3 regions of the Paenibacillus sp. FSL R10-2788 genome follow, and region 1 is predicted to be linked to each of the others. Evidence: predicted binding sites of a transcription regulator. Region 1 holds the regulator's gene; each other region holds the start of a gene.
The links. The regulator Rex, encoded in region 1, represses fermentation and respiration genes when NADH is low (regulators of the CRP and FNR family bind a similar motif). The targets are predictions, from matches to a motif close to TTGTGAAATATTTCACAA.
Positions count from the first base shown of each region.

Region 2: the regulator Rex is predicted to act here: its motif matches at 1,050-1,067, upstream of NSQ50_RS15805 (cytochrome ubiquinol oxidase subunit I).
Region 3: the regulator Rex is predicted to act here: its motif matches at 1,271-1,288, upstream of pflB (formate C-acetyltransferase).

Region 1 is NZ_JBBOQA010000001.1:4,583,558-4,586,845, forward strand. Features, by position in the region: gene NSQ50_RS20360 (cell wall elongation regulator TseB-like domain-containing protein) at 1-278, opposite strand, end outside; gene NSQ50_RS20365 (amidohydrolase) at 450-1,751, opposite strand; gene NSQ50_RS20370 (redox-sensing transcriptional repressor Rex) at 1,738-2,391, opposite strand; gene dinG (ATP-dependent DNA helicase DinG) at 2,522-3,288, opposite strand, start outside.
Region 2 is NZ_JBBOQA010000001.1:3,573,880-3,577,167, forward strand. Features, by position in the region: gene NSQ50_RS15800 (hypothetical protein) at 1-666, shown strand, start outside; gene NSQ50_RS15805 (cytochrome ubiquinol oxidase subunit I) at 1,232-2,596, shown strand; gene NSQ50_RS15810 (cytochrome d ubiquinol oxidase subunit II) at 2,593-3,288, shown strand, end outside.
Region 3 is NZ_JBBOQA010000001.1:4,874,573-4,877,860, forward strand. Features, by position in the region: gene pflB (formate C-acetyltransferase) at 1-1,180, opposite strand, end outside; gene adhE (bifunctional acetaldehyde-CoA/alcohol dehydrogenase) at 1,433-3,288, opposite strand, start outside.

The sequences.
Region 1 (3,288 bases):
GCAAATTTTCCATCTACCGTAAAGCGGACCCAGACCATAAGAGCAGTCCCGGCTTCATTTTTTCCTGTTAAAACCCAGTACACTGCATTTTCATCCCAAACCGATTTTTGTGCTTTGGTTACCTCTGTTAGACCCGCTCTGGTTTTGGCAACATCCTTGGCGATATCCCGCTCGTTCCATTGATCTTTCATAATATAGGCATAGAACTGGATAAGTCCAAACCCCAGGAGCAGAATCAGAACTGACCCCAGGAGGATCCATTTTTTCCTTTTCTTCAAGGTACAGCTCCCTTTCTAGTAATATATCTTTTTTGATTATATAACACACCCGCGTGTTTATCCAAAATTTCATAATTTTCTAGCTTTCCCAGCCTTAAAATGTACAAAAGGCCGCAACTTTTGCTAAAAGCAAAAAGTCGCAGCCTATTATTTATTCGTTATTCTCCAGACTTAACGCTTCAATAAACCTTCGAAGGCTTCTTGCGCTTTACGCCGGATAGCTTCCTCATCCAGGGTTAAGCATTGTCCATGCTTGATGACCTGTTTACCATTCACCCACACATGCTCAACATCCTTAGCGCTAGCAGAGTAAACTGCATGAGACAACAGATCTGTGTGTGGCAGCAAATGCGGCTGATCTATATCAATTGCAATGAAATCAGCTTTCATCCCAACAGCAAGTCTACCTACATTATTTAAAAAGATGGACTGGGCGCCATATTCTGTAGCCATACGTAGAGCTTCTGGAGCTGGAACAGCCGTTGGATCACCGCTGACACCCTTATGAATGAGAGCTGCAAGCCGCATCTCTTCAAACATATCCAAGTTATTGTTGCTTGCCGCGCCATCCGTGCCAAGAGACACCTTCACACCAGCTTTTAGAAGATCAGTAACCCGAGCCACTCCGCTAGCCAGCTTCAAATTACTGCCCGGATTATGAGAGACACCCACATTATGGCGAGCCAAGATCTCAATCTCTTCATCATTTAAATGAACACCATGTGCAACTATCGAGGGACGTGTGAACATTCCAAGCTTCTCTAAGTGAGCTACAGGACGCAACCCGTAATCCGCCACATTTTGTTCCACTTCACGTTTCGTTTCGGACATATGCGTATGCATCGGTAAATCCAGATCATGCGCTGCCTGCACGAACTTAACCAGGAAGTCCGGAGGGCAAGTATAAGGGGCGTGCGGCGAGATCATAGTAGTAATTCTACCGTCAGCCTTTCCATGCCAGTTACGGGCAAAAGAAATCGCTTCCGCAAGCTTGTGATTCTGTACATCCTCTGGACATAACCCAATCACACCACGCATCAATACGGAACGGATACCTGATAACTCAGCTACCTCAGCTACTCGGTCCATATGATCATACATATCGAGGAAGGTCGTAGTTCCACCCTTCAGCATTTCCAATACAGATAAGGAGGTTCCCCAGTATACATCATCACCGGTGAACTTTTCCTCCATCGGCCACATCTTCTCCTGAAGCCACACTTGTAGCGCTAAATCATCTCCATATCCACGCAGCAAAGACATCGCCGCATGACCATGTGTGTTTACAAGTCCAGGCATGAACAGCAGACGGCTGCCATCAACCACTTGCACTCCAGCTTCCATCTGAGGCTCTTCTTTTCCTATGTAAGTGATTAAATCATCTTCAATAGTCATATATCCACTCAGAACCGGCTCATCCGTTCCCGGAGTCAGAAAATACCCGCCCTTAATTATCGTTTTATTGTTGTTCATGTTCGCTTTCTTCCTTTCCATCCCGCAAGTAATACGCAAGACTTTGCAGATCAGTTGTAAAATCAGCTGCATGCACCCGGATATTCGGTGGTGTCTTCAGAATCACAGGGGCAAAGTTCAAAATTGCTTCAATCCCAGAAGAAATGAGAATATCTGCTACATTTTGAGCTTCTGAATCAGGTACGGTAATAATGGCAATGCGAATACCTTGCTCACGAATCGTGCTGCCTAGTTCATCCATTGGTTGCACAGTAAGGGAGTTGATCTTACGTCCAACCTTAGGAGCGTACGAATCAAATATAGCGGTGATTTTCATAGTATCTTTGAGATATGCATTGTAATTAGACAAGGCATGTCCGAGATTACCTGCTCCAACTAAAGCTACATTAAGCTGTTGATCCAGCTTCAGGATATGACGGATTTTCTCAATAAGATACGTTACATCATAGCCGATACCTTTTCTGCCGAAGTCACCAAAATACGCTAAATCCTTACGAATCTGTGCGGGATTAAGATCAAGCTTTTGTCCAAGTTCCTGAGAGGAAACTGTTAATATTTCGCGATTCTGGAGATCATTCAAAAAACGCAAATACACAGGTAGTCTGCGAACAACGGCTTCTGATATTTTATCCGATTTCATATTTTTCCTCCTAAAAATAGTAATGTTCTTGTGAAAATCCATATTCAAACGTATACCTCTCCTTATTAAGGGCGGTACTGTAACTTACCGCCCTTAAGGATAAGGAGGAGCTAAACTGAAGACGAGCATTTTAAGAAGCGCCGCCATCCTCTAGCCATTCCGCTATGCGGGGGACCATTTGATCAGTCAGCATATGCTCCATTTTGGGACCAGGCAATGAATAAAGGAAATACTTCCCGTAATGAGATTCAATAACCCTTGTATCATAAACAATAACTATTCCGCGATCCTGCGCCGTGCGAACCAGTCTTCCGAATCCCTGCTTAAAGCGAATAACCGCTTGAGGAACAGACAATTTCATGAACGGATTCTTCTTCTGAGCCTGCAATAACTCCGACTTCGCTTCCGCCAACGGGTGATTCGGCGGTTGAAACGGAAGTCTCACGATGGCCAGGCAAGTCAGTGCTTCACCTGGAATATCTACACCTTCCCAGAAGCTGCTCGTCCCCAGCAGAACGGATGCTGCACTGTCCTGAAAGCGGCGGATCAGCTTGCTCCGGCTGCCACCTTCCACGCCTTGACCAAGCACCGTAATCTCTTGTGAGGCCAAAGCCTCTTTAAGCGGATCATATACCTGACGCAGCATTTTATAAGAAGTAAACAGAACCAGCATCCGCCCACGTGTTGTTTTGGCAGCTTCTGCTAACGACTGTACGAGTGTATCGACAAATCGAGCATCGCCCACACTGCCCTTCACACTAGGAAAATCACGCGGTATAACTAGAAGCGCCTGCTCGCGATACTTAAAGGGAGAAGGAAGGAGTGAGGTCATTAGACGTCCCTCTTCCGCAGCTTCGTTAAGTCCGAGATTATCAATCATAAACTGAAAAGATTTAT
Region 2 (3,288 bases), 1.0 Mb from region 1:
ATTATCGTAAATACCCATACGGATGGGATAAATGTAGTGGAGGAGAATGGCGCTGTGGGCATGCTGTCTATGATTCGTTACTTACAGCAGGAGCAGCCGGAACGTACGATGATTTTCGCTTTTGTGACAGGACATTTTAGATTACCGGAGTTCAAAGGGTCCTCTCAGGCAACTTCCACCTGGATGGAGGGGCATCGAGAGCTGTGGGATGGCAAGAATGGTCATTTAAAAGCTGTAGCTGGAATTACGGTTGAGCATTTAGGCAGCATGGAGTGGAAGGACGATGATACGGGTCATTATGGTCCAACTGGACAAATAAGTACAGAATATACGTATGCAGGCAATGAAATGATGGCAGCCATTTGGCTGAAGGCTATTGAAAAGACAGATAGCACACGTACTGTATTATTGCGTGGACATAACAAGTTTGAGTTTGGAGAGAGTCAGCCCTTATTTGAAGCAGGGATACCGGTGATTGGATTCATTCCAATGCCCGACTATCTGCTCGTGGATAGTGACAACAGAGAGATGGACAAATTTGATGCAAAGCTAATGCATACGCAAATTGTATCGTTGCTGAAAGCGGTCAAGCTAGTGGACGGAACGGAGACGACTAAACTCGGGAAGTCAGATGGGTATTCTTTTTTCTACGGTCGTACTAAATGATGGTGGCAGTTCAAGATTTGTCATGACGAAGATGAAATTAGCTTGAATTCAAAAACACTGATGATTTAAGTCAGTGTTTTTTTGTTGCAAAAAGGGGGTATATTACGGCTTAAAATGGGAAAATTTCGTTTTTTTGTTAGCATCAAAGTAGGAGGAAACTTGTGACATCACATATACGCTAATCAATCAATAGCTCCTTCGGGTGCTTTTTGTGTTATTCACTGAGTTGTTAGAAAGATTTGTCCCTTTCTTGAACGTTTAGGGATTAAGAGATGTCGATGATTGAAATACTTAAAATTTAAGATAAGATAACTTTAATTATTAGGCCACGTTATTAATTTGACTGCTCAGTAACAGGTAAATCAGGTTCGCCAACTCTTGCTTTGTGAAATATTTCTCTTTTTACATAGCAAAGAACGAGGAATGTCATACTAAAACGAACAGGAAACGATGTCGCTGAGCCTTGCTAAACCTGATATTGAATGCAGCCTACAGTTAGCGGGCCTAATCATAAGTATCAACTTAAGACGAAAAATGAACAGAGTTTTGAAGGGAGCAGTAAAGAATGGCAATTGATACGGTGCTATGGAGCAGGCTAGTGACAGGCTTGACTCTCGGGTTCCACGTTATTTTTGCGACGATTGGCGTCGGTATACCGCTAATGATCGCTATAGCAGAGTTCATCGGGATCCGGAAGAAAGACCCCCATTATACACTTATGGCAAAGAGGTGGTCTCGAGGATTTGTCATTTCTGTGGCGGTTGGTGTTGTGACCGGTACAGCGATTTCACTACAGCTGGCCCTGGTATGGCCGAATTTTATGAAACTGGCTGGGAATGTCATTGCACTTCCGTTATTCATGGAGGTGTTCGCGTTCTTTTTCGAGGCTATCTTCCTGGGCATTTATTTGTATACGTGGGATCGGTTCAAAAATCCATATACCCATTGGCTGCTGACGATACCGATTGTCGCCGGGGCAGGCATGTCTGCCGTTTTTATTACGACGGTGAACGGATTCATGAACCAGCCTGAAGGCTTTGTCATGGAAGCAGGCCAATTCACAGCGATTAACCCGGTGCAAGCGATGCTGAATACGGCGACGTTCTCCAAAGTGTTCCATGTATTAAGCTCGGCCTATTTAACAGGAGCTGCCTTGTTAGCCGGGATTGCAGCCTTCGCGATGCTGAGAAAAGGTGTGTCCGCATACCACAAAAAATCTTTAAATCTCATGATGGCGGTCGTTTTACTATTCGGTTTGCTGAACACGATAGCCGGTGATGTGTCCGCCAAGTTTTTGGCCGAGCATCAACCAGAGAAGCTTGCAGCGGCAGAGTGGCATTTTGAGACGAGTAGCAGGGTGGATTTGGTTCTATTGGGATGGCTGAATGCAGAGCATGAAGTTCTAGGGGCTCTTCATCTTCCGAAGCTGCTCAGCTTCCTGGCCTTTGGAGACTTTAATGCAGAGGTGACGGGGCTCGAGGAATTCCCCAAGGAAGAATGGCCACCACTTCTCGTTCATTATCTGTTTGATTTAATGGTCGGAATCGGATTTACTCTGCTCGCGATTTCGTTCCTATATTTTCTGTTTGTGTTCTGGAAAAAGCGTAATGAGCTTAACAAGTGGATGCTTCGCATCATCGCACTGAGCGCCCCCCTCGCTTTTCTGGCTGTTGAGCTGGGTTGGTTTTATGCAGAAGTCGGGAGACAGCCGTGGATTATCCGTGGATATATGCGTGTTGAGGAGGCTGCCACGTCTTCACCGAATGTAAGAATTATATTCTTCGCCTTATTGCTCTTGTACATCGTACTCGGCAGTATGTGTGTAATCGTGCTAAGACGCTTGTTCAACAATAATCCGGCAGAAGCTGAGATGGAGAAATGGATGAAGGATCATCCTAATCATTCTACCGAAAAGGGGGGCACTGAATGATGAGTTACGAATTGATTGGCATCTCGGTGCTCTGGCTGTTTTTGTACGGCTATTTAATTATAGCTTCCATTGATTTCGGAGCGGGCTTCTTCGCCTTTTATGCCCGTTTAACGAAGCAGGATCATCTCATTAATCGTCTGATTTCGCGTTATTTATCACCCGTTTGGGAAATTACAAATGTATTTTTTATCTTTTTCTACATTGGCATCGTCGGTTTTTTTCCGGACACAGCCTATTATTATGGCTCCGCGCTACTTGTTCCGGGAAGCATTGCATTGATTCTTCTTGCGATTCGCGGTTCATTCTATGCTTTTGAAAATTACGGTTCCAAGAAAAACATAGTATATCTTTTTTTGTACGGAGCTACAGGTTTGCTTATTCCAGCATCGTTGTCAGTGGCGCTAACTTTGTCTGAAGGCAGCTTTATCGTGAAGCAGGGGGAGACGGTTTCTCTGGATTACTGGACGCTGTTCACCAATCCGTTATCGTGGAGTATCGTTGGACTGGCAATTGTGTCCGTTTTGTTCATTAGCGGCTCATTTCTGACATTTTACGCTTCTCGGGCAGAGGATCATTCCGCGTTGAAGCTGATGCGCAACTACGCCCTGTTTTGGAGCACACCGACGATAATCCTCGCACTTACAGCATTTATCTATTTGGGTCAACACAATGAGCGGCATTTTCAAAATATG
Region 3 (3,288 bases), 290 kb from region 1:
TTTCGATGGAAACCTTAGCACAATATTTTTTAAAGGCTTCAGGCAATTTTTCGGACCATAGTACAGTTAAGTTTGGTTCCGGAGCTGGACCCAAGTTGTACAGGGTGTTCAAGAAACGGAAGCTGTTCTTGGTAACACGAGTTGTTCCGTCTTCAGCCATACCACCGATGGATTCAGTTACCCATGTTGGGTCGCCGGAGAACAGATCATTATAGTCAGGTGTACGCAAGAATTTCACGATACGCAGTTTCATTACGAAATGATCGACGATTTCTTGTACTTGTTCTTCAGTCAAAGTACCTTCAGCAATATCGCGTTCTGCATAGATGTCCAAGAAAGAGGACACACGGCCTAGGGACATCGCTGCACCATTTTGCTCTTTAACTGCTGCAAGATACCCGAAGTATACCCATTGAGTAGCTTCTTTGAAGTTGGTCGCTGGTCTGGAAATATCCATTCCATGAGCGGCTGCCATTTCTTTCAATTCGCCAAGTGCACGAATTTGCTCGGACAGCTCTTCACGCAAACGAATAATATCTTCAGTCATGGAATCAACTTCAAGCTCAGTTTGTTGTTGTTTTTTGTCTTTAATGAGGAAATCAATACCGTACAGAGCAATGCGGCGGTAGTCGCCGATGATGCGTCCGCGGCCGTAAGCATCAGGAAGACCTGTAATTACGCCGGATTTACGCACAGCTCTCATGTCTGGTGTATATGCATCAAATACGCCTTGGTTATGCGTTTTGCGAATGTTCGTAAACATGTCAACGATGTTTTGTGGAAGCTCGAAGCCATAAGCTTTCGTAGCATCAACCATCATCTTGATCCCGCCAAATGGCTGGATGGAACGTTTGAAAGGAGCGTCAGTCTGTACGCCTACAATTTGTTCCTTGTCTTTGTCAATGTAGCCTGGAGCATGTGAAGTGATTGTGGAGACAGTATCTAGGGAAACATCCCATACGCCGCCTCTTTCTCTTTCTTCCTTGCTCAATTGGGAAATAATCTTCCATAGTTCAGTTGTGTTACTAGTAGGTCCTACGAGGAATTCTTCGTTTCCTTCATAAGGCTTAATGTTACTTGCGATAAAGTTGTTAACGTCAACTTTTCTGGACCATTTACCTTTTGTAAAACTTCTCCAACCGGATTTCACTTCTTGTACATCTTTTTCTATCACCGACATGCTAAATCCCTCCATCTATATTTATAATATTTGTAGAGATCGCGGGCTTGAAGGTTGATCCCGTGTCTCGTGATCCCAAGAAAGATATGGTTGTTCGAAAATTCACAATCATTGTTCCATGTATGGGACCGTTGTTTATATAAACATTTTAGTTTATTTTCTATAAATAGACTGTGACAAATATCACCTTTCCGGTGATATTTGTCACTTATATCTAGTCCACAACCATCCTATTATCTACTTAACCAAATATTAATTATCAAATCTTCCGTAGAAAGCATTACGGTATACATCTGCAAGTTCAGATACCAGTGGCAGCTTAGGATTGGCAGTTGTACATTGATCTTCAAATGCACGGTCAGCCAAGTAATCTACACGGGATTCAAAATCCTTAGGATCAAAGCCCAGTTGTTGGAAGGATTCTTCGATACCCAGTTTTTTGTTCATATCGCGAATAGCATTGATCAGGCTAGTTACACCTTCTTCAGTTGTGCGAGCTGGCAATCCCAGAATACGGGCGATTTCTGCATAACGCTCGTCAGCTACAAAGTGTGAATATTTAGGGAACGAAGCGAACTTCGTAGGTTTCTTAGCATTGTAACGAATAACGTGTGGCATAAGGATCGCATTAGTACGACCGTGAGCAGTGTGATATTGACCGCCCCATTTATGCGCCAAACTGTGGTTAATACCCAGGAAAGCATTAGCAAAGGCCATACCAGCAAGTGTTGATGCGTTATGCATTTTCTCACGGGCAACTCTGTCGCCTTCAAGCGCCGATTTTTCAAGGTATTGGAATACCAATTGGATTGCTTTAATTGCCAGACCATCAGTGTAGTCACTCGCCATAACAGATACATAAGCTTCGATGGCATGTGTCAATACGTCCATACCTGTATCAGCTACAGCAGTTTTTGGCAAGCTATATACGAACTCTGGATCAATGATAGCTACGTCTGGAGTTAGCTCGTAGTCAGCCAATGGATATTTAGTGTGTTGTTCAGTTGTTTTATCGGTAATAACTGCGAAAGATGTTACTTCCGAACCCGTACCCGAAGTAGTTGGAATCGCTACAAACTTAGCTTTATTTCCAAGTTTAGGGAATTTGTAAACCCGTTTACGGATATCCATGAATTTTTGTTTCAGACCGTTAAAGTCTGCGTCTGGATGTTCATAGAATAACCACATTCCTTTTGCAGCATCCATTGGGGAACCACCACCAAGTGCGATGATGCAGTCCGGTTGGAATCTGTTCATCATTGCTGTACCTTTTTCAACTGTAGTTGTCGATGGATCTGGTTCAACTTCCGAGAACACTTCGATCGCTACAGGAGTTTGGCGTTGACGCAGGTAATGTTCAACTCTCTCAACATATCCGAGCTTAACCATCATTGGGTCAGTGATAATTGCGACACGTGTGATATCAGGCATTTTGGTCAGGTACTGAGTAGCGCCTTTTTCGAAATAGATCTTGTCAGGTACTTTAAACCATTGCATATTCACGGTACGACGATTCACCCTTTTCACGTTGATCAAATTAATTGCTGTAACGTTTTGCGACACGGAGTTACGACCATAAGATCCGCAGCCCAGCGTCAACGAAGGGATGTTAGTGTTATAGATATCGCCGATCGCACCATGAGTGGAAGGCGAGTTAACGAGAATACGTCCTGTTTGCAGACGGTTGGAGAACTTCATGATTACTTCTTCGTTGTTGGAGTGGATAGCCGAACTATGGCCCATACCACCAAATTCAACAACTTGTGCTGCGCGTTCGATACCTTGATCTGCGTTTTTAACTTTGTAGCAAGCAAGCACAGGACTCAATTTTTCAGCGGACAATGGATATTTAGTGCCTACACCTTCAAGTTCTGCTACCAGAATCTTAGTGCCGGCAGGAACTTGAATGCCGCACATTTCAGCAATTTTCACTGCGGATTGTCCAACGATTGCTGGGTTAACCGCACATTTATCAACGTTCATAGCGCCGCTAGTAAGTTTGGCAGCTTCTTCTTTGTTAACAAAGTAGCAGCCATTAGCGATCATTTTCTTTTTCACTTGATCAAAGATTGGTTCTTCGATAATAACAGCTTGCTCGGAAGCACAGA